Regions from separate parts of the Alishewanella maricola genome, predicted to be linked through region 2. Evidence: predicted binding sites of a transcription regulator. Region 2 holds the regulator's gene; each other region holds the start of a gene.
The links. The regulator MetJ, encoded in region 2, represses methionine synthesis genes. The targets are predictions, from matches to a motif close to TAGACGTCTAGACGTCTA.
Positions count from the first base shown of each region.

Region 1: the regulator MetJ is predicted to act here: its motif matches at 2,648-2,665, upstream of JAO78_RS11060 (cystathionine beta-lyase).
Region 3: the regulator MetJ is predicted to act here: its motif matches at 5,570-5,587, upstream of JAO78_RS14225 (translation initiation factor).

Region 1 is NZ_JAEINI020000006.1:143,359-154,423, forward strand. It holds gene JAO78_RS11050 (VC0807 family protein) at 1-187, shown strand, start outside; gene JAO78_RS11055 (ion transporter) at 178-1,023, opposite strand; gene JAO78_RS11060 (cystathionine beta-lyase) at 1,449-2,618, opposite strand; gene JAO78_RS11065 (TonB-dependent receptor plug domain-containing protein) at 2,778-5,276, shown strand; gene JAO78_RS11070 (EAL domain-containing protein) at 5,338-6,117, opposite strand; gene JAO78_RS11075 (class II aldolase/adducin family protein) at 6,203-6,847, opposite strand; gene ubiD (4-hydroxy-3-polyprenylbenzoate decarboxylase) at 7,002-8,486, shown strand; gene JAO78_RS11085 (2Fe-2S iron-sulfur cluster-binding protein) at 8,483-8,761, shown strand; gene fre (NAD(P)H-flavin reductase) at 8,784-9,491, shown strand; gene JAO78_RS11095 (SEL1-like repeat protein) at 9,492-10,841, opposite strand; gene JAO78_RS11100 (SEL1-like repeat protein) at 10,900-11,065, opposite strand, start outside.
Region 2 is NZ_JAEINI020000005.1:83,537-94,601, reverse strand. It holds gene argH (argininosuccinate lyase) at 1-864, opposite strand, end outside; gene JAO78_RS09220 (argininosuccinate synthase) at 870-2,084, opposite strand; gene JAO78_RS09215 (ornithine carbamoyltransferase) at 2,093-3,007, opposite strand; gene argB (acetylglutamate kinase) at 3,071-3,835, opposite strand; gene argC (N-acetyl-gamma-glutamyl-phosphate reductase) at 3,832-4,860, opposite strand; gene JAO78_RS09200 (ligand-binding sensor domain-containing protein) at 4,983-7,886, opposite strand; gene metB (cystathionine gamma-synthase) at 8,150-9,322, opposite strand; gene metJ (met regulon transcriptional regulator MetJ) at 9,500-9,835, shown strand; gene JAO78_RS09185 (malic enzyme-like NAD(P)-binding protein) at 9,877-11,065, opposite strand, start outside.
Region 3 is NZ_JAEINI020000012.1:46,634-57,698, forward strand. It holds gene JAO78_RS14210 (amidohydrolase family protein) at 1-1,974, shown strand, start outside; gene JAO78_RS14215 (amidohydrolase family protein) at 1,974-3,272, shown strand; gene JAO78_RS14220 (M28 family metallopeptidase) at 3,336-5,009, shown strand; gene JAO78_RS14225 (translation initiation factor) at 5,057-5,455, opposite strand; gene JAO78_RS14230 (GAF domain-containing protein) at 5,592-6,305, shown strand; gene JAO78_RS14235 (amino acid aminotransferase) at 6,343-7,539, shown strand; gene JAO78_RS14240 (energy-coupling factor ABC transporter permease) at 7,641-8,294, opposite strand; gene JAO78_RS14245 (DUF6746 family protein) at 8,501-8,872, opposite strand; gene ettA (energy-dependent translational throttle protein EttA) at 9,046-10,707, opposite strand; gene JAO78_RS14255 (DUF2750 domain-containing protein) at 10,869-11,065, shown strand, end outside.

The DNA of each region.
Region 1 (11,065 bases), on a different contig from region 2:
GGTGATCTTGGTTAGCCCTCCTGGCAGCACCGCCTTTAATGAAGAGCTGGGCACGATGACGTGGCTAAGTTACCCCGTTATCGTTTTGCCCAGTATGTTGGTATTATTTTTTGCAATGTGGTTTATGTTTAGCAGTATTAGCAAGCTGACAGGCCAAGAACTCGACACCTTTATGCATCAACCTTGATCCGATTTAGCTGCAGGCGGCAGCTGCGCGCGTAACGCCGCTAACTCTGCCTGCAACTGCTGCATCTGCGCCACAAGATCCTGTTGTAATTGCTGTTGGGCATCGATTTCGTCTTTGTGCTCTTCATCATGCATGCTTTGTACGGCATTGACGATCACGGCAATAAACAAGTTCAACATAGTAAAAGTGGCGATCAGAATAAAAGGCACAAAGAACGCCCAAGCATAGGGGAACTGCTCCATCACCGGCCGCGAGATCCCCATCGACCAGCTTTCTAGCGTCATCACCTGAAATAACGTATATAAGGTGGCTCCAAGGCTGCCGAACCACTCGGGGAACGCTTCACCAAATAGCTTCGTCGCCATGACCGCAGACACGTAGTACACCAAGCCCAGCACCATCGCAATCGACAGCATACCGTTTAACGATTGCACTAGCGCACCCACAATTTTCTTCATCGACGGTACAAAGGTCAGTACGCGCAGTACCCGCAATACACGCAGGGCACGCAATACCGCAAAAGGCCCGCTCGCAGGCACTAAGGCAATGGCCACTACGGAAAAATCAAATAAACTCCAGGCATCTTTAAAAAACGCCAAACGATGAGCGTAAATGCGCAGCGCAATTTCGATGACAAAGACGGCAAGAATACACTTGTCGAGCAGCATTAATGGTGGGCCAAATGCGGCCATCACTGCACTGGATGTTTCTAAACCTAAAATTGCCGCATTAATTAAGATCAATGCCAATAAGGTGCGTTGCACCAGATTTTTATTTAACCAGGTCGCAACCTGTTGCTGCATGCTGACGCCTGCTGAGCGGGTAACTTCTGCCATAACAGCCTCCATAAAGATCAAGGCGCTATTGTAGAAGAACCATAGAACAGGTCAATGCATTGCGAACGTTATAGCGTTGCAATAGCTAAGATAACTCCTTGCGGGCAGCACGGCATAATCAAACAGCTTATTCTGCTTTTGTGCAAAACAGTTCGGTGCGATTGCGACCATGGCTTTTGGCTTGATACAGCGCTTGGTCGGCCGTTTTTATCAGCTAAAACAAAACACGCTGCTTACCGTCATTGCTACTTTCCCCCAATACTGGTTGTAATGGTCAGGTGTGGCTGATCGTGATTGGGGCATTGATATCAGGCAGCGATAATATAATGTGCTACTTGCGTTGCCGTTAAACTAACGCTGCCTTTAAACGTTTGCCATGCTCTTTAAACACCAAGCGCACCAACGTAGGGTATTGCGGTGTAAGTTTAAGCCAACGCCATTCGCGCAAATGCCTGTTCCAGATCAGCCAATAAATCTTCTGGATCTTCTAAACCAATATGTAAGCGCAATAAAGGCCCAGCATAGGGCCAATGAGTCACCGAACGAAGCGCTTGCACATTAGGCACCGCAGTAATCAAGCTCTCATAGCCGCCCCATGAGAAACCCATTTTAAAATGCTGCATACCTTCAATAAAGGCTTGCACCTGCGCAGCACTGCCCTGTTTCAATACAAAAGAAAACAAACCATTGCTACCGTTGAAGTCGCGCTGAAAAAACGGATGCCCTGGATGCTCAGGAAAAGCAGGATGGCGCACTGTTTCCACTTCTGGACGCTGTGCTAACCACTCTGCCACTTCTAAAGCATTTTTTTCGTGTTGCTTTAAACGCACGCCCAACGTACGCAAACCACGGCTTGCTTGATATACATCATCTGGCGAAGCGCAATAACCTAACAAATAACTCTGCTCACGTAGTTGCGGCCAATGCTGTTCATTCGCGCTCGCTGTGCCTAACATCACATCTGAATGACCAATGATATATTTGGTGGCAGCTTGAATAGAAATATCCACACCAAGCTCAAACGGCCGACATAAGATCGGCGAAGCCCAAGTGTTATCTAGCATAGTGATAATATTATGCGCCTTTGCAACCTGACAAATTGCCGGTATGTCTTGCACTTCCATGGTCAACGAACCTGGTGATTCTAAAAAGATTACCTTCGTGTTCGGACGAATTAAGGTCTTAATCTCGGCACCCAACAAGGGATCGTAATAGCTGGTTTCAATTCCTAAACCGGCGAGCACTTTTTCACATAACCCTCGTGTTGGCTCATACGCGGTATCAACCATCAACAAGTGATCGCCTGCTTTTAAAAACGCCAATAAAGCGCCACTGATTGCTGCGGCACCGCAAGGATATAAAGCACAACCGGCCCCACCTTCTAACTCACACATGGCTTCTTGAAATGCAAAATGTGTAGCCGTGCCACGCCGACCATAATACGGCACAGCGTTACCTTTATTTTTACTGGCGTTTTTAAGCTCTTCCATGGTCTCAAACACAATCGTTGAAGCACGTACGATAGGCGGATTAACCGCACTGCCAGTCCACTTTTTGCCACGACCTGCATGAATTAACTGGGTATTCTTTTTCATGTATTGCTCCAACGTTTCCCAAAGGCGAAAAGACTTCTAGAAGTCTGCTTTATACTATGTCATTATTTTGCCGCTGCAGGCAATGTTTAATTCTGTTACACGTTTGACACCAGCAAGTTCAGCAACTAGATTCAAAAAAATAACAAAGGGATAACTCACATGCACCAAATAAAACCGCATCCTATTGCGTTAGCTATTACCTTAGCGTTGTTTACACCGCTAACAATGGCGCAACAAAGCAATACCAGCGAAAACGATGAAAAAGCAGAAAAAATTGAGCAGATTATTGTTACGGGTACTCGGGTTGCCGGTCGTTCGGTGTCTGATACTGCCGTGCCAATCGATATTATCAGCGCAGAAAATTTAACTCGAGCAGGTTCAACCGAACTGAATCAAGTTCTATCAACCGCGCTACCGTCTTTTAACTTTCCGCGTCCAGGCTTAAGCGATGGTACTGATACCGTGCGCCCAGCTACTTTACGTGGTTTAGGGCCAGATCAGTCTCTGGTGCTTGTTAACTCAAAGCGCCGCCATTCCGCTGCCTTGGTTAACGTAAACGGTACCGTGGGCCGTGGCTCTTCTGCCGTTGATTTAAATACCATTCCTACCGCAGCGATTAATTCAGTTGAAGTATTACGTGATGGTGCTTCAGCCCAGTATGGCTCAGATGCCATTGCCGGGGTATTAAACATTCGTTTACGCGAAGCGAGTGAAGGCGGTAACTTTACCTCGTCTTATGGCTGGCGTGAAACCAGCTACACCACGCCAACAACACCAACCCCAACAGGCGCCACTTGGAGTGCACCGGCGAATCTTGAGCGTAGTCGTACTGACGGTGAAACGCTAACCTTAAGCGGCTGGCGTGGTTTTGAACTTGGCAAAGATGCTTTCCTCACCGTATCTGCAGAATACAAAGACGCCGAACGCACAGAGCGTGGCGGCTGGGATTATCGTCAACAGTATCCGTTGGTCAATGGCCAATATGATACACGTGAAACCTACTTCAACCGCTTCAGTGCTTGGTATGGTGAGCCTGAATTATCGCAATTTACCTTGTTTGCTAATGCCGGTAAAACCTTAGATAACGGTAAAATTTATGCTTGGTTAAGCTACCAAGATCGTGAAGCGCGTTCAGGCGGTTTCTATCGCCCAGCCAACGATTCCCGCAACATTCTGGCGATCTACCCAGATGGTTTCTTACCTATTATTGCACCCGATGTAACGGATGCCAGTGCTGCTGTAGGTTATGAATTTGATGTGGGCGAGTGGACCGTTGATACGTCTTTAGTTTGGGGCCAAAACCGTATGGCCTTCACTATTGAAAACACCTTAAACCGCTCAATCGGCCCAACCAGCAAAACCGAGTTTGATGCTGGTGGCTTCCGTTATGGCCAAACCGTGTTTAACTTATCTGGTGTGCGCTCAATTAATGTCGATGCGTTAGCTTCGCCGTTAAACATTGCTACCGGGATTGAATTACGCCGTGAACGTTACGGTATTTTCGCCGGTGAACCTGATTCATGGCGCAATGGCGGCGAACTGTTAAATGGTAACCCAACGGCTTCTGGCGCGCAGGTGTTCCCCGGCTTCCGCCCGTCTAACGAAGTGCGTGAAACACGTCGTGCTGTTGGTGCTTATGTCGATTTAGAAGCGAATATCACGGATAACATGCTGGGCTCAGTGGCGCTGCGCGCTGAAGATTATTCTGATTTTGGCAGTAATGTTACCGGTAAAGCTGCGTTACGCTACGATTTTACCGATGACTTTGGTATTCGTGGTTCATTACAAAACGGTTTCCGTGCCCCATCGCTACAGCAACAAAACTTTACTGCTACCTCGACTAACTTTATCAACGGTGTACCCTTTGATATCACGACTTTCCCGGTAAGCAACCCGGTTGCGCAAGCGTTAGGTGCCAAACCGTTAGATGCTGAAGAGTCAGTAAACTACTCATTAGGCGCCGTATTTAACGTGAGCGGTGTTTCTATCACGGTAGATGGTTATCGCATTGATATCGATGATCGTATCGTGTTATCAGAAAACTTAACCCAAACTAACGTGCGCGATTATTTAAGCTCGCAAGGCTTTATCGGTATCGGTGGTGGTCGTTTCTTTATCAATGGTGTAGATACCGAAACACAAGGTGTGGATGTTGTTATTAACTGGTCAACACCAACTGAAGATTTTGGTTTGTTCAGCTTTACGGTGGTCGGTAATATTAACGAAACGAAAGTCACCGCAGTACCAGCAACCGCAGAGTTGTCAGCACTTGATCCAGCGCCAACATTATTTGGTCGTGTTAACGTACTGACGTTTGAAAAAGGCGCACCCAAAGATAAATTTGGTGCCACGGTAAACTGGAGTTATGACAACTTCAGCGCGACCTTTAAAGCAACTCGTTACGGTGAGGTATTATCACCGGGCACTACTGCAGCCACTGATCTGACATTAAGTCCGAAAGTCTTGATGGATTTGGAAGGCCGCTATGACTTTAACGATAGTTGGACCGTGGCAGTGGGTGCTGATAACATCTTTGATGAATATCCAGATGCTAACCCCATTAACTTAAATACCACAGGCGCTACCTCGTTCTCGAACTATTCACCGTTCGGACGTTCAGGCCGCTTAGTGTATGGCCGAGTATCTTATAACTTCTAAGTTACCGCTAAAATAAACAAGGCGCCTTAAGGCGCCTTGTTTTTTGTTTTGGGTTATACGTTTAATTTAATGCTTTCATCCCTGTTAAGCCTTCTAGCGGTGTCAGCGCTTCTAAAGCCGGCTTGGCAAAATAATATCCTTGAAACAAGCGCACACCAATACCCACTAAGTAATCTAATTCTTCTTTTGTTTCAATGCCTTCAGCTAACACCTTGGTACCTTGCAACTCGCATTGCTCAATTGTTTTGGCCACAATAAATTGTTTTGCGCAGTTAAGGTGAATATTCCGGATCAGTTCCATATCTAGCTTTAATAAGTGAGGTCTTAACTCAATTAGCCAATCTAATGTTGCAAAACCCGAACCGTAATCATCAATCGCAGTTTGAAAGCCACGTTTAGCATAACTGCGAAAAATGCGATTCAAATGCGCTTTATCTGGGATCTGCTCACCTTCAGTCACTTCAAAAATTAGCTTGGTTAAATCAAAGCCATAGAGATCGGCTGCTTCAATGGTGGCTTTAATACAGGTTTCTGGGTTATACACCGCGTTCGGCAAAAAGTTAATATTCAAATAGGTACTGCATTTTAGACGCGCAGCGGTTTCAATGGCTTTTACCCGACAAGCCTGATCAAAGTAATATTTATTGCTATCGTTTATCCGAGAGAAAACCCAACCTGCACCTTCACCGTTTGGCCCGCGTACCAGCGCTTCGTAAGCAACAATCTGCTGCGTGTGCCAATCGATAATCGGTTGAAATGCCATACGGATTTCAAAACCCAAATCTTGACCACTTAAACAATCTTGGCAGCTCTGTTGTTTAACTGAATCGGGAAACTGCATAAAATGCGCTCTCTATTGGGAGTAAAAATGAGACAAAATAACATTATTGGATTGTGACTGCTTTTTGATAATTTATCAAAGACAATCACCGATTTGGTGTCGCACCCAGCGCCAGCGCAGCCGCATAATAACGCATTAGAATTTGAAAGCTGGTTTCAGCATTCTTGCCAAAGGTCACCACACCATCTTCATGCCCTGCCATAGTGAAGATACCTTGTGCCGCGGCCTCACTTTGTTGAAACAAGCGGGATACTTCCTCCGCCATCGCCACAGTACCGTAAGGCACTTGCGCAGCCGTTTGCGCTAACGCTAGTGCATCTGCATGCTGCCAAATCGCCGGGCAATGCGCATGAATAATAAAATTAACCTGTGGCAGTAACTGATAAAGCTGGCCATGTGTCATCGCTTCAGAAGAGGGTTTAGTTACGCCCTGTGCGCTAATTCGGTTTAATTCCGGTTGACAAGCGGTGACCAGCGCGTAATCTGCTGCGCTTAACTGCAGCTTACCACCCGTTTGCGTGCCACTGATGATAAAGTGTACACCGCCTGCGACCCGCTGACTAATATTCCCAAAACCATAATTATCATAGCGCTCAGGATGCTGCCCTAACATGCCCGTTTGTACACAAAGCGTACGCCACGCATTTAACTCGGTAATATCTATGTTGGCAGGTAATGGCGCAGCTTGATAAAACAATTGAAATTTTATAACCCCTTCTTGCTCTTGCATCGTATAACCCGTCGAAATGTGTTAACAACAGTATAAGTCGCGTCAGCAGCGATGCCAGCCGCATAGCAGGCTAAAACTGGCAGTCGTCCAGTAGAAATGTATAATAGTCGCAAGATGAGGCACCGTCTTACGCTGTCATTGATGAAGGCAACCAATGAAATATAAAGATTTACGTGATTTTATCGCGCAGTTAGAACAACGTGGTGAATTAATTCGCATCAAGCAGCCTGTCGATCCGGTATTGGAAATGACTGAAATTGCCGACCGTACTCTGCGTGGCGGTGGCCCAGCGTTATTGTTTGAAAACCCAAAAGGGTATTCGATCCCAGTATTAGCCAACCTATTTGGTACACCTCAGCGGGTGGCTTTGGGTATGGGCCAAGAAGATGTGGCGGCCTTACGTGAAGTCGGTAAATTGTTGGCTTTTTTAAAAGAACCCGAGCCACCAAAAGGGCTGAAAGATGCCTTTAGTAAATTGCCTATTTTCAAACAAGTTCTAAATATGTCGGTCAAACAGGTGAAAAAAGCCGTTTGCCAACAAGTCGTACTTAGTGGTGATGAGGTCGATTTGACCCAGTTGCCCGTTATGACTTGCTGGCCGGGCGATGCCGCCCCCCTGATTACCTGGGGTCTTACCGTAACCAAAGGACCGCATAAAGACCGCCAAAACTTGGGTATTTATCGTCAACAAGTGCTGGGCAAAAACAAGCTGATTATGCGCTGGTTATCGCATCGTGGCGGCGCTTTAGATTTCTTTGAATGGCAAAAAGCTCACCCGGGTAAACCCTTCCCGGTGTCGGTAGCTCTGGGCGCCGATCCGGCCACCATTTTAGGTGCTGTTACGCCTGTACCTGATACGCTGTCTGAATATGGTTTTGCCGGATTATTACGTGGTGATAACACCGAAGTGGTTAAATGCGTTAGTAACGACTTGCAGGTGCCGGCCAGCGCTGAATTTGTGCTTGAAGGCTACATTGAAGCGGGTGAAATGGCGCCCGAAGGGCCTTACGGGGATCACACGGGTTATTACAATGAAGTCGATAACTTCCCAGTATTTACTGTAACGCATATTACACACCGTAAAGATCCGATTTATCACAGTACTTACACCGGCCGTCCACCAGATGAACCGGCTATCTTGGGCGTCGCACTGAACGAAGTGTTCGTGCCCATTTTGCAAAAACAATTTCCGGAAATTACCGACTTTTACTTACCCCCTGAAGGATGCTCGTACCGTTTAGCCGTTGTCACGATGAAAAAACAGTATCCTGGCCATGCCAAACGCGTAATGATGGGTGTGTGGTCGTTCTTGCGCCAGTTTATGTATACTAAATTTGTGATTGTCTGCGATGACGATATCAATGCCCGCGATTGGCAAGATGTGATTTGGGCCATTACCACCCGTATGGACCCCGCGCGCGATACCACGCTGATTGAAAACACGCCGATCGACTATCTTGATTTTGCTTCACCTGTATCGGGATTAGGGTCAAAAATGGGTATGGACGCCACCAATAAATGGCCAGGTGAAACCACTCGTGAATGGGGCGAGCCAATTGTGATGTCTGACGAAATTAAGCAGCGGGTTGATAGTTTATGGCCAAGCCTGGGCATCACGTTACCCGCGGCCAAACCATGAGCCATAAGGTCACGGTACTGCCAGCGCAGTTAAGTTTCGAAGTGCTGCCTGAAGAAACTATTCTGCAGGCCGCGCTGCGCCAGGGTATTGATTTTCCTTATCGATGCCAGCAGGGCGTATGCACCAGTTGCGTGTGTAAACTACGTGACGGTAACGTGAGCTATATCGAGCCAAGCCCATTAACGGACGTTGACCGTCAGCAGCGATTTGTTTACTGTTGCGTGGCTTATGCCCAGTCCGATCTGCAACTACACCACCCTTTTATACGCGGTTAACCCCGCTTAACATGAGATGTTTATGAACGCTATTGCTTGTCAGGTTGTTGCCATTGAAGCTCTTACTCACGTTGTCAGTAAAGTTGTACTCGCGCCAGCTGCGCCCGTTAACTTTATTGCCGGTCAATACTTACAACTGTGTCTGACCGCAACAGATAAAAGACCTTTCTCTATCGCCAGCACCCCAGAACAGCCGTTGTTGGAATTGCACATTGGCGCGGCAGCGGGAGATAACTGGTCTGGCGCAGCGTTAACTCATCTACAGCAACAATTTGCTGCCGGTGAGCCGGTTCAAGTTGAAGTCGGTCTGGGTCATGCCGCTTGGCAAGCGAACAGTGATCGTCCCATCGTGTTATTAGCCGGTGGCACCGGGTTCTCTTATGTACACAGTATTGCCTTGGCAATCGCGGCTGCGAAAAAAGACATCCCGGTATTATTGTACTGGGGTGTGAAAAGCGAAGACGCCTTGTATTACCAGACCGAATTGGCAAGTTGGGCAGCCAGCAATCGTAAATATCAGGTGATTCCGGTGGTGCAAGAGCCTAGCGCACAATGGCAAGGCCGCCGCGGCTTAGTGCATGAAGCCGTGTTGCAAGATATTGTGTCTCTTGAAGCCTACGACATTTATATGGCAGGCCCCTTTGCAATGGCAGGGGTGGCTCGCGAGGCTTTTATCGCGCAAGGCGGCCATCGCGAGCACATGTTTGCTGATGCGTTTGCTTATATCTAACTATAAACTTAATATTTGTAATAGTTCAGTCGCAGGCTTGTAACCTGCGGCTTGCGCTTGCTCTAGCAGGGCTTTAGCTTCGGTCTTCTCTCCATCTAACCATAAACGTGCGCCATGCCAAGCCGCCGCCAACGGATCTTGCTGTTGAATAAGATAGAACTGCCAATCTTCGCGCTTCGCGCCTAATATACGCTGTGCTCGACGATCGCCATTTGTCGCGGCTGTACGCCACCAATACTCTGCCGTTAACTGCTCATGCACTGGCACATATTGCTGTATCAAAATAGTCGGGCGATTCACTAAGCGACTAAAAGTGCGTTCTTGTTTGGTGCTGTTACTGAGTCGAAAAATGCCTTCTTTGCCGCCACGAATGCGCATGCCCAGCAACGTCTCTGCCTCGGGTGCAATAAGTTCATCGCTTTGCAACACACGCTCGATTTCGCCTTTTGCATTGGTTTGCACTGTTACTTCGCCATCAAATGCCTCAATATTAATTTTCAGTTTTCTACTGTCAAACCAAGTTGTTAAATCCAGCTTATCGCCAGGCTCCGACAAATCTTTATCTACATAAACTAAAGCACCCGACACCATAGAAATCACATTTAGCGCGCTACCCAACGTTTCTTGATGCCGAGCAGAGCCCGCTTGTGCATAAGTCCAGAGGTTATTTTGATTAACAATCCTATTCGCGCTGCCAGCATCCATCACGCCGGCTATCCAAAAATTTAACTGTACCGACATTAAATGCGGACGACCGGTCGCTGCATATTCCCAGCGACGCAGCTCGCGCATAGCGTGAAAATCATAAGCACCAACCGGAAAACTATCTAATACATCAACAACCTGTACCCTTCCCGTACCATCTACTAAATACTGTAATACGATAAAACCAAACGGATTCTTTCTGGTGACTTCTTCCGGGATTATCGGCATCGGCGTATTAATGGCGGCCGGAGGCTGCTCTTTACTGAGACGGTAAGGTTGCGCATCCTGTTTAATAATGACCGCAGCAAAAGCTTTAGCTGCCGCAGCGTCGGCTTGCAGACGCTCATCGCTGCTCGCCTCGGCATACACACGTTGCACGATAGCGCTAGCATCTGGATGCTGTAATTTTTCTGCTAGTAAAAAATAGCTTAATGCTTCTACCCGATTAATCTCTTGTCCTTCACCATAATAAGCCATCACACCTAGATTAAAGGCTGCATCGGGATTACCTAGTGGTAGTAGCGTAATAAAGCCCGCTTTTGCCTCGCTATATTTTTTATTTTCGTAGGCTTGTAAAGACACCAGCAAATCCGCTTGCACGGCGAAGGTTGTCAGCATCAGCAATACGAGTGTTATAAAACGCATTCTATCTTCCTTAGTTTTCACTATTTCTCAATTAGCGTGGTTTGAATAGCTAAGCGCACTACAAACTTAAGGCTTGTAATAACTCGCTCGCTGGCTTGTAACCTGCGGCTTGCGCTTGCTCTAATAGCGCTTTACCCTCTGCGGCTTCGCCATCTAACCATAAACGTGCACCATGCCAGGCCGTCGCGAGCGGATCTTGCTGTTGAATAAGATAGAACTGCCAA
Region 2 (11,065 bases):
TACATCGGGGTTTTTCTTTTGCGGCATTAAAGAGGAGCCGCTACTGATCGCGTCACCTAATTTAAAGAAGCCCGCTTCGCCTGAGCAAAAGAAAATAACATCTTCTGACAAACGTGATAAATGCGTCATGCATAAAGTTGCGGCAGCGGATAACTCAACCACATAGTCACGATCGGAAACCGCATCTAAGCTGTTAGCTGCAGGTTCGGCAAAATCTAGGCGTTGTGCCAGTGTATGCCGATCCATTGCTACGCCCGTTCCGGCAAGTGCGCCACAACCTAGCGGACAACTGTCTAAACGTGCGACAGCATCATCCAATCGGCCCAGGTCACGTTTAAACATTTCTACATAGGCCAAGGCCCAGTGCGCCACTAATACCGGCTGTGCCCGCTGTAAGTGGGTAAAACCCGGCATCACGGCGGTTTCGGCGCGCTCAGCAAACACCAACAAGGCTTTTAACGCCGCCAGTAGTGATTGACGCACATGACCCGCATTTAAACGAGTCCAGAGCCGCAAGTCAGTTGCAACTAAGTCATTACGGCTGCGCCCCGTGTGTAATTTCTTCGCAACATTACCTAGCTTGGCCGTTAGTTGGGCTTCGACCCAACTATGAATATCTTCTTCTTGCGTTTGCAACGGTAACTTAGGATCAGCTTCAATCGCTACAGCTAAGTCGGCCAGGCCGGCATCTAACTGCTGCGCTTCTTGCTGATTAATAATACCGGCTTGCAGCAAGCCCGCAGCCCAAGCACGGGATGCGGTAATATCTTGCAATGCAAGTTGATAATCAAAGCTCAAGGAATCGTTGAACTCACGAAATTCTGCCAGTGTGGCCTCAGTAAAGCGCCCTCCCCACATAGCCATAATACTTAACCCTTGTTTGCGTGTAAGGCTCTGATCCGGCTAGCCAGACTATATAATCTGATAAAGCCTTCAGCGTCTTTTTGGTTATACACTTCATCACCTTCGAACGTGGCGAATGCTTCTGAGTACAAGCTGTTTGGTGAGCGACGCTTCGCTACCGTGACATTACCTTTGTATAGTTTGATCACAACATCACCGGTTAGCTGTGATGCTAAAGAGGTTGCTGCGGCAAGTAAGGCGTCTTTTAATGGCGTGAACCAACGTCCATCATAAACCAGCTGCGCAAACTCTAAACCCACTTCTTCACGGTATTTCAGTGAAGTACGGTCATACACTAAGGCTTCTAAACCTTTTAATGCGGCTAATAAAATTGTACCGCCGGGTGTTTCATAACAACCCCGAGATTTCATGCCAACCAAACGGTTTTCAACAATATCGATACGGCCAACACCATGCTCAGAGCCGATATCATTCAGTAACTCAATGGCAGCAACACCCCCCATCGCTTGACCATTGATGGTGGTTAATTCACCGGCTTCGAAACTTAACTCAACGTAAGCTGCTTGATCAGGAGCTTGTTCAGGTGATTTCGTCCACATCCAGATTTGATCTGAAGGCTCGTTCCACGGATTCTCAATTTCACCGCCTTCGTGTGAAATATGCCATAAGTTAGCATCACGGCTATAAATCTTGGTCGCAGAAGCGGTAGTCGGAATATTTTTCTCAGCCAAGTAATTAAGCAGTGACTGACGAGAGTTAAATTCCCATTCACGCCATGGCGCGATCACTTTTAATTGTGGCGCTAACGCGGCAAAGGCCCCTTCAAAACGTACTTGGTCATTACCTTTACCAGTACAGCCGTGACATAACGCATCAGCACCTAATTCTAAGGCTAAATTAACTTGGGCACGCGCAATCACAGGGCGTGCCATAGAGGTTCCCAATAAATATTGGCCTTCATACACCGCACCGGTTTTTAACGTCGGGAAAATCACTTCATTGACTAGCTCTTCACGTAAGTCAACGATGTAGCAGCTGCTAGCACCTGATTTAATGGCTTTTTCTTCTACACCGGCAAGCTCTTCGTCCCCTTGACCGACGTTAGCAACAAAGGCAATCACCTCGCAGTTATAATTATCCTTTAACCACGGCACGATAGCCGATGTATCTAAACCACCTGAATAGGCTAAAACTACCTTTTTAACGTTTTCAACGCTCATCATCAACCTCAACTAAATAAACTGACTAAAACGGCATTTTGTGCATGCATGCGGTTTTCCGCTTGCTGCAATGCCAAAGAATGTTCACTGTCTAACACTTCACTGGTCACTTCGTGGCCACGATGTGCAGGTAAACAGTGCATAAAATGTTTTACCGCTAAACGCTGCATCACTGCAGTATTGATCTGATAGGGTGAAAAAATTTCAGTAATTAACGCAGGATCAGAACGGGTACCCATTGATAACCAAGTATCGGTATAGATCGCATCAGCACCGGCCGCAGAAGAAACATGCTGGCTCAATGTTAACTTGGCGCCACTGCGCTGCGCGATTTCTTGCGCTTTTAATAATACATGCGCATCAGGGCCAAAACCTTGTGGTGTGACCACCGTTAAGTCCATCCCCATGATCGCAGCACCTAACATTAAAGATTGGCAAACATTATTACCATCGCCCACATAGGCTAAGTGTACTTGAGATAAATCGCCGTATTGCTCTTTTAATGTCAATAAATCGGCTAAGGCTTGGCAAGGGTGATAAATATCACTTAGAGCATTGATAACCGGTTTTTTACTGCTTAAGGCTAAACGCACTAAGGTTTTCTGTGAGTAAACACGCGCCACAATAGCATCGGTCCAGCATGCTAAGTTACTGCCGAAGTCTTCAACCGATTCACGCTCACCCATAGCGCCATTTTGCAAATCAAGATAGACACTATGGCCACCTAATTTGTGAATACCCACATCAAAGCTTACGCGGGTGCGTAACGAGGGCTTTTCAAACAGCAAAGCAATACTGCGCCCCTGCAAAGCATGTCGGTAATTGTTAGGTGATTGTTTGATATCTAAGGCGAGATCAAGCAGAGCAGACAATTGTTGTTGATCCAGTTCAGCTAAACATAGCAGCTGGGTTAATTTACTCATAGCACACGCGTTATCCGCTAAGCGGTATCCTTACTCAATGGCGCCAAGCAATGGCGCCGCTAATTAATACAAAATACAGGTGCCGACAGGCTTATCCTGCATCAAATTCATCAAATCGGCTGGATTTTGCCAGCCCGCGACCACAATATTGCTTTGCAACGCAGCCGCTGTTTCTAAAGCAGCATCTAGCTTCACTTTCATGCCGCCTTTAATCACACCCTCAAGCACTAAGTTACTGGCTTGTTCGGCAGAAAGTTCGTTAATTAACTGCATATTGGCATCGAGAATTCCCGGAACGTCAGTCAATAACACCAATTGGCCTTTCACTAGCTGGCAAATCGCCGCTGCGGCTAAATCGGCATTCACATTTAACAACTGACCATCGGCGGCAATGCCAATCGAGCTAAATACGGGGGTATAGCCTTGGGTTAATAACAACTCAATTAAAGTCGCATCAGCGGGTTTAACAATACCTACCGCACCAAGGCGCGTATTCACGGTGAATTGACAGGCATTACCCGCGGATAAATTTAAGCCAACAGGCAACAAACCTTGCAACATGGCACGGCTGACCATTTCAGCATTTACCGCGCCATCTAAAGCACCAGTTATCACAGGCATTTGTTCTGCTGGTGATACCCGTTGCCCATCAATTTTTTCTGTGACAAAACCAAACTTGCTCAGCCATTGATCAACCTGATCGCCACCACCGTGTACTAAAATGACCGGCCGTTGCTGCTTAATGTTGGCACATACCGCTAATAAGGCATCTAACGCTTGCCTGTCTTGCAGTAAGCGGCCACCCATTTTTAATACTAGCGGTTTCATAGGTTGGCTCCTGCTAATAAACCCGCTGTCTCAGGTTTACCAAAACGAACATTCGCCGCCTGCATCGCTTGCGCGGCAGCGCCTTTTAATAAGTTATCAATGGCTGACATAATGACTAATTGCTCGCCATCTTGCTGCCAATACAAATCACAGAACGGTGTACCCGCCACATCGGCAACATTAGGAGAGTTCTTAGTAAAACGGATTAACGGCTTACTGGCATAAGCATGCTGAAAAGCTGCCGCAACTTGCTCAGCGCTCACGCCGGCTTTTAACGTGACAACGCAGGTTGCTAAAATGCCGCGCTTAAAATTACCCAGATGAGGGGTAAACACCACTTTGCGTCCCAGATTTTGTTCAATCTCTGGGCGATGCCGGTGTTTAAAGAAACCATAAGCATTTAAACCGACTTCACAAAATGAAGTACTTAAGCTGGCTTTGCGGCCAGCACCCGAGACACCACTTGTGGCACTGATCACCGGAATGCAGTCTTTAGTTACTAAATCCGCTTTTAGCAGCGGTAATAACGCCAACGTACAAGCGGTAGGATAACAGCCAGGAACAGAGACTAGATCACCCAATGGAGTCGTTTGCCATTCCATTAATGAATACACCGCTTGGGCCAATAACTCAGGATGTTGATGAGCGTAACCATAGTATTTCGGGTATAAGTCAGCTTGCTTTAAACGAAAGGCACCCGATAAATCGACTACCGCAATGCCTTTTGCTAACAACAGCGGGGCAATAGCTTCACTGGCTTCATGTGGCAACGCCAAAAACGCTACCTGCACATCTAACGTCTCTACGCGCTCATCGGTCCAAGGCTCAACCAAAATATCGACTTGTTGCTGAAAACGAGGATATAACTGGGCGAAAGGTTCACTACTGCGACCGGCCGATGCAAAAGCATAGCTCAGTTCAAAATAGGGGTTAGCGCATAGCAAAGCACATAGCTCAGCACCACTGTATCCCGCCGCACCGAGTACGGCACTGCGAATTTTAATGTTTTGTTGTTCAACGGACATGGAAAACTCTTAAAAAGAAAAACTAGGCTACAAGTTATAGCACAATATGGCGCCTAGTGTAGAACGAAGGATATGCACAATCAAGAATTATTATGCTGTTTTTTTGAATTAATACCCAATATTTAACGCGTATTGTCCGCTAAGGCTAAGCGATTACGCCCTAATTTTTTCGCGTTATACAAGGCTTTATCGGCACTGACTAATAGCTGGGGTAATTCCAACTTATTATTCGTGGTTAAACCAATACTTATTGTGATATGCAAATCAGCAGCTAGATCAGTGAAGTTAAGTTTTTCTACTTTATGACGAAGGCGTTCACACACCTCTGAAGCATCCTGTAATGAGGTATCAGGTAACAACACCACAAACTCCTCGCCGCCCCAACGTGCAAGCATATCAACCGTCCGGCATTGCTGTTTTAACACTTCAGCCAAACGTTTCAGTACTTCATCACCTACCGCATGCGACAGTTGATCATTAACCCGCTTAAAATGATCAACATCTATTAATGCCAGACATAAAGTGGTGTTATTCCGCTGCGCGCGTTGATACTCATGCTGCAATTCTTCATCAAAAGCTCGGCGATTAGCCAAACCGGTTAAGGCATCTTGTCTTGCGAGCAATTGCAATTCGGTTGTTTGCTCTGCGACTAATTTACGCAAACGTTGTTCAGTGTGTCTTAAACTCGACATACGCCAACGCACCGCAATAATACTGAGTGTGGTGAGTAACAAGATAATGGCGAATTTAAACCACCAACGCTGCCAGAGATGTGGTAGTAGCGTAAAGGTATAGACAGCTTCTTGCTTGCTCCACTCACCGTCGGGATAACTGGCACTCACTAAAAAGCGATATTCACCTGGTGGTAAGTTAGTGTACTCGGCGGTAATGGCGGTGCCACGCGCCACCCAATCACGATCAAAACCGACTAACTTAGTGCGATACTGAATTCGCCCTGACATCACAAAGCCCAAGCCAGCGTAACTAATTTCCAATCGATTGCTGCCTGCTATAAGATTAACTGGAGAACCTAAGGGTAAAGCTTGGCCATCAACATGTACTTTTTCAATAACTACTGGCGGAGCAATTTCAGCAAATTGCTGTAAACGCTCAGGCTGAACCCGGGTGACTCCCATCGATGTGGCAAACCACACCGAGCCATCATGGTGAAGTGCACCCGCTTTAGCCGAGCCGCCATTGGCTTGCGAACTGATCATGCCATCGCTTTCGCCATAAAGTTCGACACTTAATGAACTACGCTTACCGGCTAAAAGCGCCAGGGCATGGCTGCGATTTAACCTTAAAATGCCCCTATTACTGCTGATCCAAAAAGAACCTTGCTGGTCTTGAACTAACTCAAATATTTTATCAAACGGCATGCCTTGCGCTCGGCCAATAATCTGTATGTCATTGCTGGCTAGATGATAGGCCATCAGGCCTCGATCCGTGGTTATCCATAAAATGTTTACCGGGGCATCATAGGTCATTCCAAAGGCATAGTGTGCATCATCGTATGCCGCTATATTTAGTGTTCTCAGTTGCTCGTTTTCATAAACGGCCACACCATTGCCGGTGCCAATAAAAATTCGCTGATCGGGTGTTTGAAACAGCGAGACAACAAAAGAACTGGGTAAACCATCTGCAACGCCTAAACTTAAAATACCATCATCCTTTATAAGACTAACACCATTAGACGTGCCTACCCACATTTGACCGTTGCCCAGAGGTAGGATGGCTCGAACTTCATTGGCTGGTAAACCGTTCCCGGTATCATAATGGCGTCGGATCTGATCATATTGCAGTTCAATTAAACCATCGGCATAGGTGCCCACTAACACCGTTTGATCGGGTCCTTCCGCTAGACTTAACACCGACTGCCCGACACTGACTGCCGTTAAATCAATAATACTGAACGCACCATTACAAATACGAGTTAAACCGCGGCTGCTACCAACATACATACAGCCATTAGAATGCGATAACAGAGCACGGGTATAATTTCCGGCTAATCCGACTTCGGTAGTCATGGTATTAAAAGGCGCATCTCTTAAACGAAAAATGCCGCCATTTGTTCCAACCCACAAATTACCTTCTTTGTCTTTTAACAAAGCTAAAATACGATTATTGGGTAAGCCCTGCCGCATATCTAAAGATTCAGTAATACCGTTATGTAAGCGTAATAAGCCTCTATCTATAGTGCCAATCCATAGAATGTCTGAGTTCTCCTGCAATATGGCCGACACCGGAACATTATCTAATAAAGTTAATGGCTTAGATTGACTTGGCTGTGCCAGGTAAAGGCCACGTTCTGTGCCCACTAGTAACGCTGCTTGATGATTTAATTCCAATGCAAATATCGGTACGCCATTAAATTCGTCTGCAGCAACCGGTTGAATTTGCAATTGTGCATCTAAGTAAACCAATCCATTCGCGGTGCCAACCCACAGTAAGCCGTTGGCATCTTGTTGCAAACTGTGAATTTGGAGAGAGGGTAATCCATCGTCAAGCGTAAAATGTGTGCGTTTACCGGTGGCATCTTGCATGTAAAGCCCCTGCCCCTCGGTAGCAACCCATAATCGATCTTGATTATCCATAAACAAACGATTAATCAATTCACCAAAAGGGGGAAAAGCTTGCCATTGCCCATCTTGTACTTTAACCAACCCGCCACGTGCACCACCTATCCACAAAACATTATGTTTATCCAAATGAAAAGTACGCACGCCGACATCTGGCAAACCGGTTTGGGGGTTACGATCAAAAATGCGAAATTCGCGACCGTTATACCGTGCAACGCCTTCCCAAGTGCCAAACCACATATAGCCATCCGGCGTTTGAGTAATAGCATTAATAGTGTTGTGCGGTAAGCCGGATCGAGTGTTGAGCGTTTCTTTAAAATAATTATCTAAGCTAGGAATATGCTTTGCAGCAGAAGCCGCTGCCGTATTAAAAAATACAGTACACAACAAAAAGCAGAAAAAATGATAAACATGTCGCCGATGCCGACACAGGCCCGATAAAAGCATGCAGAAGTCCAATTCCTTGGCTGTAGCGTTAGCGCTTAGCTACTAATGTACTTTAGATTAACCGAATTTAATTAACAATGCCAAGCGTGTTACCTGCTTAAGGAACTTGATTTTACGGTATAAAGAAACCAACAAACACGAACTAAAATAAAGAAATCATTAAGTTAATGAATTTCAGATATTAGCGAGAGCTCACATATTATTAAAAAATAACTTCGGCAACAAGCATTAAATCATCTGTTGCCTAAGCTAGATGAGTTGTTTTAGTCAGCTAAACGCTGAGCTACCACGTTTAGCGCTTGTTGCAAATCAGCACGTAAATCTGCCACATCTTCAATGCCTATTGATAAACGCACTAAGGTGGCAGCAATACCCGCTCGCTGCTGCGCCGCCGCATCCATCGAAGCATGCGTCATTGAAGCAGGATGACAGATTAAACTTTCAGTGCCTCCCAGTGACTGTGCCAAAGTAAAATACTCTAGAGCATTGAAAAAATCTTTTAACAATGCCGCAGGAGCGTTCAACTCAAAACTACACATCGCCCCAAAACCCAATTGCTGTTCTTTAGCAATCTGATGCCCAGGATGACTTGTCAGCCCGGGATAATACACTTTAGCAACTAAAGGATGCGCCGCTAAAAAATCGACCACTGCAGCCGTATTTTCTTGTTGCAGCTTTAAGCGCAAGTTTAACGTTCTTAAGCCTCGCAAGGTAAGATAGGCATCAAATGCTCCACCGGTTAAGCCTAAACAGTTTCCCCACCATTTTAATTCTTCGCCAACCGCCAGATCCTTAGCAATCACGGCACCGCCGATAATGTCAGAGTGGCCATTAATAAATTTCGTCGTCGAGTGTATGACTAAATCTGCACCTAAGGAGAGGGGCTGCTGTAATACTGGCGATAAAAAGGTGTTATCCACCACCACTTTGGCTTTGAGGCTGGCCGCTAACTGACAAACCGCTCGCACATCAGTAATTTGCAGTAATGGGTTACTCGGTGTTTCTAACCAAATCATGCTGGCTTGGCTTAACCGTAATTGCTCGGCCCAATCGGCATCTTGAAAATTGATAATGTGTAATTTAAAAGCCTGCTTCTTTTGCGCCAAATTGGTAAATAATCGATAACTACCACCATAACAATCATGCGGGATCACTAAGGTGTCAGAGGGTGTTAGTAATTGCAGTGCTAACAAACAAGCTGACATACCAGTATTGGTGATAATCGCTTTAGCACCGCCTTCGAGTTCGGCTAACGCCTCCCCTAATACATCGCGGGTAGGGTTATTTGAACGTGAATAATCATAAGGACCTGGCTGCCCTAATGCCGGAAGTTGATAAGTTGAAGTGAGGTAAATCGGTGGTGTCACTGCACCAAAGGCGGTATCTTCCGCAATACCCGCTCGAGCAACGATAGTCGCTGGATGACGCTTGGTCATAATACGCCCTTTTGGATGTTTAGATGTCCAAAAAGTATAATGCGTTAACACTGGAAGTCAAACCATTTAGCCGTCTATAATGTTTATTTGTTGCACAGTGTTTGACTGTAACAGAGAAAACAGTAGAATTTCGCACTTGCGCGAGCAATTTCTCTCGACCAATAACAAGGGACCCTTATGGCTAAGTGGAATGGTGAGTATGCTCACCCTTACGCGGAACACGGTAAAAAATCAGAACAAGTTAAAAAGATTACCGTATCGATCCCGCTGAATGTTTTAAAAGTGCTAACTGACGAACGCACTCGCCGCCAAGTGAACAACTTACGGCATGCGACAAATAGTGAGTTATTGTGCGAAGCCTTTTTGCACGCCTTTACTGGCCAGCCATTACCGGCTGATGACGATCTACGTAAAGATAATCCGCATCAAATTCCTGCTGAAGTTCGGCAGATTTTGACCAGCATGGGTAAACCCATCCCAGTCATCATTGAAGCAGAAAACGACGAAGAATAAAAAAACCGCCAATAGGCGGTTTTTTTTATAAGCGGCTCAGCTTACTTATAGTAATTATCAGGCAGTGGTAAACGAGCAACGCCAGAGTTTACCGCGGCTTCCGCCACAGCACGTGCCACTCGAGGTAACAATCTCGGATCCATCGGTTTTGGAATAATGTAAGATTTACCAAACTCTAAAGCTGATACATCAGCCGCCGCCAAAACTTCGGCTGGCACCGGCTCTTTAGCAATTGAGCGGATCGCTTCTACTGCTGCAAGTTTCATTGCGTCATTGATTTCACTGGCACGTACATCTAAAGCACCACGGAAAATAAACGGGAAGCACAAAACATTATTCACTTGATTAGGGTAATCAGAGCGACCTGTTGCCATGATCAGATCTTGTCGAGCCGCGTGCGCGAGCTCAGGCTTAATTTCCGGATCAGGGTTTGAACAAGCAAAAATAACAGGCTTATCTGCCATTAACATTAAAGCTTCTGCTGGCAACACATCGGGGCCCGATACACCAACAAAAACATCCGCCCCTTGTAAAGCATCTTCTAAAGTCCGTTTATCGGTATTATTGGCAAATAACGATTTATATTGGTTTAAATCTTCGCGCCGAGCATGGATCACCCCTTTGGTATCCAACATATAGATATGCTCACGCATGGCACCGCATTTAATTAATAACTCCATGCAAGCAATAGCCGCAGCACCCGCACCCATACAAACGATAATGGCGTGTTTAATATCCTTACCTTGGATTTCTAACGCATTAAGCATACCGGCAGCAGTGACTATTGCTGTACCATGCTGATCATCATGAAACACCGGGATGTTGCAGCGTTTGATTAACTCTTTCTCTATTTCAAAACATTCTGGCGCTTTAATATCTTCTAAATTAATACCACCAAAGGTATCGGCAATATTGGCAACCGTCGTTATAAACTCTTCCGTTGTGCGATGTGACACTTCAATGTCAATCGAATCTAAGTTGGCAAAGCGTTTAAACAACAAGGCTTTACCTTCCATCACCGGTTTTGATGCTAAATGCCCCAGATTGCCCAAACCTAAAATCGCAGTACCGTTAGAAATCACAGCGACTAAGTTACCTTTAGCGGTATATTTATAAACATTGTCTGGATCAGCAGCAATTTCACGAACGGGCTCCGCCACACCTGGGCTGTAAGCTAGCGCAAGATCGCGGACGGTTTCAGCCGGTTTGCTAATTTCAATACTAATTTTT
Region 3 (11,065 bases), on a different contig from region 2:
CAGCAAGCGCTCGCAGCCTTAACCACCACACCAGCCAGCTTACTGGGTTTAGACGATAGGTTAGGTAAAATTGCTGCCGGTTATCAGGCCGATCTTGTGATCAGCCGAGGTGATCTGTTCACTGACGGTGAAATTGTCGCAACCTGGTTACGTGGCCAAGAAAAACGCTTTACCAGTGTGCAACCCACTGCTTTTGCTGGTGAGTATCAACTCACTTATCAAGATCAAACGTTTAGCGTGACGCTAACGGGTACGGCGCCGAAAATAAGCGGTGAAGCGGTAATCGGCGATAAAAAAGTGAAATTGACTCACCTGATGGTGCAAGACCAGCGGTTACAATTTAGCTTGCCGTTACAAGAGCTCACCGAACAAGCTGCGGTGCTGCAATTTAATGGTGTTTGGTCTGAGCAACAACTTAAGGGTTATTGGTTAGATGCACAGGGTAATGAAGTGGCTGTCAGCGCCAAACAGCAAATTGCAGCCAGCAGTAAAGATGCCAAAACCGCTAAAGCCGCGCCAGCAATGTTGTCGAAACTGACTTATCCTAATCGTGCTTTTGGTTTAGATGCTTTACCGCAGCAACAAAACCTGCATATCAAAAATGCGACCGTGTGGACAGCAACAGCAGACGGTGTGTTGACCGAAAGTGATGTGCTAGTGCGCAATGGTAAGTTTGAGAAAATTGGCCAAAACCTGACTACGCCACGCGGTTATACAGTAATCGATGCCACAGGTTTACATTTAACGCCAGGTATTATTGACGAGCACTCACATATTGCCACCGAGCAAGGGGTGAACGAGGGGTCACATGCTAATACCGCCGAAGTGCACTTAGGTGATGTGATTAACTCAGATGATATCAATATCTATCGTGCGTTAGCCGGTGGTGTTACCGCAGTGCAGGTACTACATGGCAGTGCTAACCCGATTGGAGGTCGTGCGCAAATTATTAGCTTACGCTGGGGTCAAGATGCAGAAGGGCTGAAATTTAAAGATGCACCACCGAGTATCAAATTTGCATTAGGTGAAAACGTAAAGCAATCTAATTGGGGCTCTGAGTTCAATACACGATACCCACAAACTCGTATTGGTGTTGAAACCTTTATTCGCGATCAATTCCAAGCAGCTAAAGAATACCGTGCGGCTTGGCAAGCGTTCAATAAACTGTCTAAGCGTGAGCAAGGCCGTGTTGCCCCCCCTCGCCGTGATTATCAGATGGATACCTTGGTCGAAATTCTAGAAGGTAAACGTCATATTCATACACACTCTTATGTGGCTTCTGAAATTTTAATGTTGATGAAAGTTGCTGATGAAATGGGTTTCAAAGTGAATACTTACACCCACATTTTAGAAGGCTACAAGGTAGCGAGTGAAATGAAAGCGCATGGTGCCAGTGCATCGACCTTTGCTGACTGGTGGGGCTTTAAGATGGAAGTCACGGATGCCATTCCAACTAACACCTGTTTGATGCATGAGCAGGGTATGTTAGTGAGCGTTAACTCTGATGATCCTGGTTTACTGCGTCGTTTGAATCAAGAGGCCTCAAAATCTACCATGTATTGTAATATGGATGAGCAAGAAGCCTTGAAGATGGTGACGTTAAACCCAGCAAAACAATTAAAAATTGACGATAAAGTCGGTTCAATTGCCGTCGGTAAACAAGCCGATTTCGTGTTGTGGGATGCCCATCCATTATCCGTTTACAGTGTGGCACAACAAACGTGGATTGAAGGGGCACGTTACTTCGACCGTGCTGAAGACTTAGCAAAGCGGCAACAGCTTGAGCAAGAGCGGCAACAGTTGATCCAAAAGGTCTTAACCGCGGGTGACTCTGCTCGTAACGGTAGTCGCAACGCTTATAAACAAGATGATCCGATTTGGCATTGTGAAGATAACGATGACTGGTTGAAATTACGCTTTGGTTTTGGCTCTGCCACAGAAAGTCATGCTCATGCCCATGGGGAGCAACATTAATGAAAAAATTAACCACTATTTTTGCCGCAGCACTTACACTGGCAACGAGCAGCGTACTTGCGGTAAACCCCGTACCTGCACCGAAACAAAGCGTGCCAGTATTATTGAAAAATGCGACGGTGCACGCCGTTGTAACCGAGCCGGCCATTCAAGATGTCTTACTAGTCGATGGCAAAATTGCCGCGATGGGTACGAACTTAACGGCACCTGCCGGGGCGCAAATAGAAGATTTAACCGGTAAGCATGTGTATCCGGGGCTTATTGCTTTGATTAACCAACTAGGCTTAATTGAAGTTGAAGCCGTACGTGCCACGCGTGATGATCGTGAAACCTCAGCCACGAACCCAGATTTGCAAGTGCAAGTGGCCTTTAATGCTGATTCTGCGGTGATCCCAACTATTCGCAGCAACGGTTTTAGCCATAGCTTAATTTATCCTGATGGTAGCTTGATCACCGGTCGCTCAGCATTGATGCAGTTAGACGGTTGGAATTGGCAAGATGCCCTAGTGCAAGCCAATGTGGGCTTACACGTGAATTGGCCGCGCATGGGCTTACAAACCGGTTGGTGGGTTCGTGATAGTGCGGAAAAGCAGCAAGAGCGGCAACGTGAGCAACTGGAGCAGTTACAAAGCTACTTTAGCCAAGCACAAGCCTATTATTTAGCTGAGCAAGCCGGCTTAAATCGTGGCCGTGATTCACGCTGGCATGCCATGTTGGCGTTGTTTGAAGGTAAATTACCCTTATTTGTTCATGCCGATGATCCAAGACAAATGCGTCAAGCCATCAGCTTAGCTAAACAATACAAGGTCCGTTTAGTGATTGTGGGGGGACGCGATAGCTGGCGCATGGCAGATGAACTGGCGGCGAATAACGTGGATGTGATTTATACCGCGCCTTATGGCTTACCTACGCGTACCGATGAAGCCTATGATCAAGCCTTTAGCGTGCCAGGTGTGCTGCAAAAAGCCGGTGTGCGTTTCGCGTTATCGCTGGATGGTTTCTGGGATACCCGCAACCTGGTGTTTGCTGCGGGCCATGTCACGCGTTACGGTTTAGAACCTGCGCAAGCGCTACGATCCTTAACCTTAGATGCGGCACAAATTGCCGGTGTGGCCGATCGTTTAGGCTCGATTGAGGTGGGTAAGAGCGCGAGTTTAGTCGTGTCTGAAGGCGATATTTTTGATTATCGTGGGCACAACATCATGCAATTATGGATTGACGGTCGCAATGTTGATCTGAATAACAAACATAAACAGCTACACCAGCGTTATCAGCAACGCTATCAAGCGGCTAACTAAGCTTTAGTTTTATTACCATCTACAGTGCCAGTGAATACTGGCACTTTTTTATTGAGACAGTCCATGAAAAAGATTTTTTTACTTTGTACGGCCGCGTTAATGACTATTGCTGGTTGTAGCAGTACCCCAGCCAGCAAAGCCCCGCGCGCCAGCGCTTTGGTGATTGAAAGTCATCTGACGTTTTTAGCGGATGATTTGTTAGAAGGCCGTGATACGGGGAGTCGAGGCCATGAATTAGCCTCACGTTATATTGCTCAGCAATTTCAAGCTTTAGGTTTAGTGCCGGCTGCGGCTGATGGCACCTACTTTCAGCGTGTTCCTATGCGCAAAGCGCAAATTGTGCCGGGAAGTGCCAAGCTTAGTTTTAGTTTACCCGAGCAACAACTGACTCTAGATTACCCGCAGCAATTTACAACCGGGCCCAATTTGCAAAACGAAGCCGTTAAGTTGCAAGGTGAAATGGTGTTTGTTGGTTATGGTTTAGTGTCGGAGGTGTTTGGTTTAAACGATTATGCGAATTTAGACGTTAAAGGTAAAGTCGTGGTCATGCTGTCAGGTTTACCCGCCTTTTTACCTAGCGAAGAGCGGGCTTATCTGGGCAGTATGAAAACCGAATTTGCGGTTGAGCGGGGCGCTATCGGTGTTATTTCGTTGCATACGCCACAGCAAGAAAAAACTCGGCCCTATGCCGATAGCCTCATGTATTTAAATAGTCCGAGCATGAGCTGGTTAGATGGCGAAGGTAACCCCGGTCGGGGCTTTGCTCAGTTACAAGGTGGCGCAACTTTGCATCCTGATGCGGCCAGTCTGTTATTCGCTGCCGCTGGTTATAACCTGAGTGATATTTTTGCTTTATTAGAAAAAGATGAGGTCCCCAAAGGTTTTGCGTTAAAAGGCGAAGTTAACTTAAGCAGCCAAAGTACTCACCAGCAAGTGACAAGCCCGAATGTGTTAGCGACCTTACCCGGTTCCGATCCGCTGTTAAAAGAGGAATATGTAGTATTAACTGCACATTCTGATCATATCGGTTTTTCTAACGATTTACGCAGCGAAGATAAAATTAATAACGGGGCAATGGATAACGCTGCAGGTATCGCGATCTTACTTGAAACCGCACGTTTATTTGCGCAACTGCCGACATCGCCAAAGCGCTCTATTTTGTTTGCTGCGGTTACCGGTGAAGAAAAAGGCTTATTAGGGGCAGATTATCTAGCGAAACAACCGCCAATGCCTATTTCGCAGATGGTGGCTAACGTTAATTTAGATATGCCGGTATTACTGTATTCTTTTGCCGATTTAATTGCTTTTGGTGCAAATCACTCGACCCTAGGTGATGTGGTTGCCCGTGCTGCGGCAAAAGAGGGCAGAACCTTAAGTGAAGATCCGATGCCCGAGCAAGCTATCTTCACGCGCTCAGATCATTATCGCTTAGTGCAACAAGGTGTGCCTGCGGTGTTTTTAATGACCGGTTTTACTTCAACCGATCCAAAGGTATCGGGAGGCAAAGTGTGGGCCAGTTTCTTTGCCAAGCATTATCATCGCCCTTCTGATGATATTGCCAGCTTAACCAAAGAGTATGGGGCTATTCGTTATGATGCTGGCGCCGTATTTGCCGATATTAATTTTAATATTGCGCTGGATGTAGCGAATGCTAAAACGCGGCCATTGTGGCGCAAAGACAGTTTTTTCAGAACGGTATTTGGCCGTACAGAGAACTCTGAACCCAATACGCCGTAATCGTTCGATACCAAGTGGTTAATATCGCTTGAGATAAACAAGCCGGCCTATCCGCCGGCTTGTTTCACTTTAAACCCTTTTTGTTGTAATAAGGTAGTGACTAATTCGCGTTTATCACCTTGTATCTCAATAATGCCGTCTTTGACCGAACCACCACAAGCACATTTCTTTTTTAATTCTGTACATAGTTGGCTTAATTCACTGGGGCTACCGGTTAAGCCTAAAATGGTTAATACCGTCTTACCGCCCCGACCTTTCGTTTCCCGACGGATACGTAAGGCACCATCAGCAAAGCCTTCAGCCGCTGAGACAGCAGGGCTGCTCGCGTCAATTCGGCCTGTCGCAGTGGAATAGACCAAATCAGCCTGCTTCGCCGGTTTCGTGCTCTCTGCGGTAGCGCCAGTCAGTTGTTGTTGCCAATCGGCTAAGGAAATTTTTTTGCTCATCATAAAATGTCCTGAAAAGTTGGCCGTAGCTTACTTAGCACAAGCGTTGCTCGCAAGTTTTTCTGTGTCTCGCTTGGTTTTTTAATGTTATCTGGTAGAATATCGCCTTGATTTTAGAAATCTGGACGGCTAAAAATTGAGTATTCCAACCCAAATTAATCACTATTTACAGCTTAGTGGCCTTAAAGAGCAATTTTCTTTTTTTGATCAAGCCTTTACTGAAAAAACCACCGCCTATTTTCAAGCGTTACAGCAACATATTGCCGATAGCCACAATGCCAAAGTGCAATGGCAATACCAAGTACCTGAGTTAGGCGAGGGAGGGGCGTGTTCATTATTTGGTGTGCTGGACAGTGAGCCATATGATTTAACCGCGATTTTGGGCGGTCAAACCAGCGCTAATCACCAAGCCTTAGCACGTTTAACGAAAATAACTGAATTTTATCAACAGCAGTCGGGTTTAGCATGGTTTGGTATTTATCAAGCGCGTGCTAATCTGGAGCAAGAGATGGTGCTGGTTAAATTAAGCTATTTTGGCGCCGCCTCTCGGGCAGAGTTTCCGTTAAATACTGAGTTTGCCAAGATCAGTAATAACAGTACGGTGGGTTTAACTGGCCAAGCCCGTGTGATTAACGATGTCGCGGCCTATTTGCAACAAGGCGGTGAATATTACACCTGCGATCCGAAAGTTAAAGCCGAAGCTTGTTTGCCACTGTTTGCACAATCGGGCAAAATAGTGGGCATTATCGACGCTGAAGATTTGAAGCAGCAGGTGTTTACCGCAGAGGCATTGGCCCTGTTAGTGGCTGTCTGTCTGAGCATCCCCGAGTGTTTACCGGCAATCGCTTAGTGTTGCCTCCTTATAATCATAAACCAGGTAGAACAATATGTTTTCTCAGTTAAAGCCTGTCGCTATCGACCCCATATTGGGGCTAATGGCGGCTTATCGTGAAGATCCTAACCCTCTTAAAGTTGACCTTGGCGTAGGTGTTTATAAAGATGAGCAAGGCCACACAGCGGTTTTAAAATGCGTAAAAGAAGCCGAAGCGCTGCGTTTAAAGCATGAAGACAGCAAAACCTATGTGGGTATGGCCGGTGATCCGTCTTTTAATACGCACATTGAAAAGTTAGCCTTTGGTGCGACTCATACAGTGTTGCTAGCAAATCGCGTTGTTACGGCGCATACACCTGGCGGCACAGGGGCACTGCGTGTGGCGGCGGAGTTTATCAAGAGAGCGAATCCGGATGCGACGATTTGGGTGACCACCCCAACGTGGGCAAACCATATCTCGTTATTCCAAGCTGCGGGTTTAAAAGTCAAAGAATACGCTTATTACGATTACGACACCAAAGGTTTGCAGGTAGAGCAGATGTTTGCTGATTTAGAGCAAATTCCTGCGGGTGACGTTGTTTTAGTGCATGCCTGTTGTCATAACCCAAGTGGTATGGATCTGAATTTCGAACAATGGCAACGCTTTACCGCGATCGCGAAAGAGCGAGGTTTCACTCCTTTAGTTGATATGGCTTACCAAGGTTTTGGCGCCGGTTTAGATGAAGATGCCGCAGGTTTGCGCTATTTAGCTGAGCAAGTGCCAGAAATGATCTTGTGTAGCTCTTGCTCGAAAAACTTTGGTTTATATCGCGAGCGAATTGGTGCTGTCAGTGTTGTTGGAAGCAACAGCAAAGAAACCGACGTTGTCCGCGCAAACTTACTCAGCGTCGTGCGCGGTATTTACTCAATGCCACCTACGCACGGTGCTATTATTGTTAGCCATATTTTAGATAGCGCCGAATTAACGGCACTGTGGCACGACGAATTAGCAGAAATGCGTAATCGTATTAATAGCTATCGCCAGCTGATCATCGACAAGTTTACTGCTGAAGGCATTACCCAAGATTTCAGCTTTATTGCTCGTCAGCATGGTATGTTCAGCTTTTTAGGCATTAATAAAGCGCAAATTGAACGGCTACGCAGCGAGTTCAGTATTTATATGGTAGGTTCTAGCCGCGTCAGTATTTCGGGTTTAAATCATGCCAATATCGACTATTTCGCCAAAGCCGTCGCAACGGTATTAAAAGGCTAAATATGTCAATAAGGTATCCAGGCATCGAGTCTGGATACCTTTTTATGCTGCGCTGTGCGCTACTTTCTCTTTCCTAAACCTTGCCTTTAGTTATCAGACACTCAGCGATCAGGCGATAAGTATTCATTATCATAAAAGGTTCTGAGCCATTCTGGCCGATACACTGCCATTAACGTAATGGCCATGCCATTGAGTAATGCTTCGCCAAACCAAATGAGCAAGGCTAATTGCGTATAGTTGTGATAAATCGTATGCCAGTCATGTTGTTGTTGCAGATACAGCCAGCCAGAGGTGAGTACAATTTTTAGCACTATGCTCAGGGCGGCATTTAAAAAGCCCGCAATAAAGATATACACAAATAAATGGCGAGTCAGATAATGATATGACCAGCTAAATACCACATAACTAAATAACGCAGGCAAAATAAAGGTAGTTAATGCAAAGGCGCCCCCCTCAGCCAAGCTGACACTGTTAAACAGCATTAATAAAGCTAAGGGCAGACAACTGATCCAAATGGCGATACGCCAGCCATGACACAATACCAGTGTGGTAATACCAAGAAAAAACAACTCTAAACCCGGTACTATGCCGGCTTTTACAGACCAGAGTAGGGTTAAGGCCACTGCTGAGGCAAACACAAAATGCTGATAACCCGGTAATTGTAATAAGCGTGGCCACAACTCTTTTGGATAACTTAGTGCGATGCAAAGGATAGCCAAACACCAGGCACTTATTTGCCAATAATTTATGATCATGATCATAGACCCAAAGCTGTGGATGGGGCTAATTATACTGTGTTCTAGCACAGCATAAAAAGCTTCGCGTTAGTAACAAGGTGCATGTTCAAGCGGCTAAGAGCCTTAATAAGGGCTTGAGTAAAGCCTTAGCTGTTTTTCAATTGCCTTTTGATTAATGGGTTAGGCCGCATTGTTATACTGCGGTGTACTGTCCTGGCGTTTTTTTATTCTGTCAGCGATTTTGCCAGTTGCAGGTAAGTTACTCCGTTTTTTTTAACACGCTCATAATCCATGTATTCAGAGCCTAAATGCACTTCTTCTAATGCTGCTTTAATTTGTTCATTAGCGTTCGGTATTAGGGCGAGTGCATTTTCCAAAGTGTAGGTTAACTGATGGATCGCCGTTACGCTGGTTGGATTTAACTCACCGGCTAACAAGTTAGCTAACTCGGTATTTTTCTCTAACAACACCTTGCTAGCTTGCTGCACATCACTGATCGCTTTACCGCTGAAATGAGCAGGGCGATCTGAGGCTTGCACGAGTGTTGCGGGGAAGTAGCACAATGCAATGAAGCTAGAAATAACGAGGATTTTCATAATAAAGCCTTAGTTAATAATGATTCTCATTAAGTTATCAGATCAATGCAACAAAGCAAGTCACTTTTGCTGATAACATAAAACGTTTTCTTATACGTTGCTCTGGTTAAAACGTATCAACAAAAACGCCTGCACAAGGCAGGCGTTTTAATAAGATTAACCTTTAATAGCGGTTAGATCCGCTTGTATTTAATTCGATGTGGCTCCAGTGCTGCCGCGCCATAAGTTTGTTTTAACCAGGCCTCGTAATCAGAGTAGTTACCTTCAAAGAAATTCACTTTACCTTCATCACGATAATCGAGGATATGCGTGGCAATACGGTCGAGGAACCAGCGGTCGTGCGAGATCACCATGGCACAACCAGGGAAATCTAAAATGGCGTTCTCGAGTGCGCGCAGTGTTTCAACATCTAAGTCGTTGGTGGGTTCATCGAGTAACAACATATTGCCGCCGGCTTTTAATAGCGCCGCCAGATGCACGCGGTTACGCTCACCTCCTGATAACTCGCCAATAAACTTCTGCTGGTCGTTACCTTTAAAGTTAAAACGGCCAACATAAGCACGGCTTGGGATCTGGAAATTGCCAATTTGCAGCATATCTTGGCCGTTTGAGATTTCCTGCCACACCGTGTTTTTCGGGTTCATGCTATCGCGGAACTGATCAACACTTGCTACTTGCACCGTTTCACCAAGTTCAATGCTGCCGTTATCGGCTTTTTCTGCGCCGGTGATCATTTTAAACAGTGTTGATTTACCTGCACCATTCGGGCCGATAATACCGACAATCGCACCTTTAGGAATGCTAAAGCTCAGATCATCGATTAACACACGATCGCCAAAGGTTTTGCGCAGGTGTCCCACTTCCAGTACTTTATCGCCTAAACGTGGCCCAGGTGGAATAAACAGCTCATTAGTTTCATTACGCTTTTGAAAATCTTGGCTTTGCAATTCTTCAAAACGTGCCATCCGCGCTTTACTTTTTGCATGGCGGCCTTTCGGGTTAGTACGAACCCATTCTAATTCTTGCTTAATTGAACGCTGGCGAGCACTTTCTGTTTTATCTTCTTGTGCTAGTCGGGCTTCTTTTTGTTCTAGCCAGCTAGAGTAATTTCCTTGCCACGGAATACCTTCACCTCGGTCTAGCTCTAAGATCCAACCGGCTACATTGTCTAGGAAATAACGGTCGTGGGTAATGGCCACCACGGTACCAGGATAATCGTGTAAAAAGCGTTCTAACCAAGCCACCGATTCAGCATCCAAGTGGTTAGTGGGTTCATCTAATAACAGCATATCTGGGCGTTCTAATACCAAGCGGCAGATCGCCACCCGGCGACGCTCTCCGCCCGACAGATGTTCAATTTTGGCATCCCAAGGCGGTAAGCGTAATGAATCTGCCGCACGCTCTAGCGTGTTATCTAAGTTATGACCATCTTTTGCTTGTATTAATGCTTCTAACTCGCCTTGCTCGCGCGCTAAGGCATCAAAGTCGGCGTTTTCATCGGCATAAGCGGCATACACCTCATCTAGCCGAGTAAACGCTTCTTTTACATCACTAACGGCTTCTTCAACAATCTGCCGTACTGTTTTGTTGTTATCTAATACCGGCTCTTGCGGTAGGTAACCGATTTTTGTGCCGGTTAATGCCCGTGCTTCGCCTTCAAACTCTTTGTCGATACCGGCCATAATGCGTAATAACGTCGATTTACCCGAGCCATTTAAGCCAAGTACCCCAATCTTAGCGCCGGGGAAAAAAGATAAAGAGATGTCTTTTAAGATGGTGCGTTTCGGGGGAACCACTTTCGAAACCCGATACATTGAATAAATAAATTGTGCCATTACTAAGTTTCCGTCCGTTAAGGGCTGTCACAGTGAAGCAAATTGTACGTTATTTTCACCAGTGGTGGAAAGTGAATGGCGATGCTTTAGAATAATGTTGGCTTTTGTGGGCGGATCTCTGTTTTAATACACACCATTAGAGAATTTTTAGTAGGTTAATTATGTCTGAATTTGCACACGATCCAAGCTTTCAACGTTTTATCGAAGAGGCTAAAACCCATGGCGTAGTCTGGACTCTCGCTGATGGTGAAGACTTATTAGTGGTTGAATCGGTAGAATTTGAAGAAACAGATGTAATGCCCTTTTGGTCAAGCAAAGCGGATGCGCAAGCGCACTGCTCAGAAGAATGGTCAAGTTA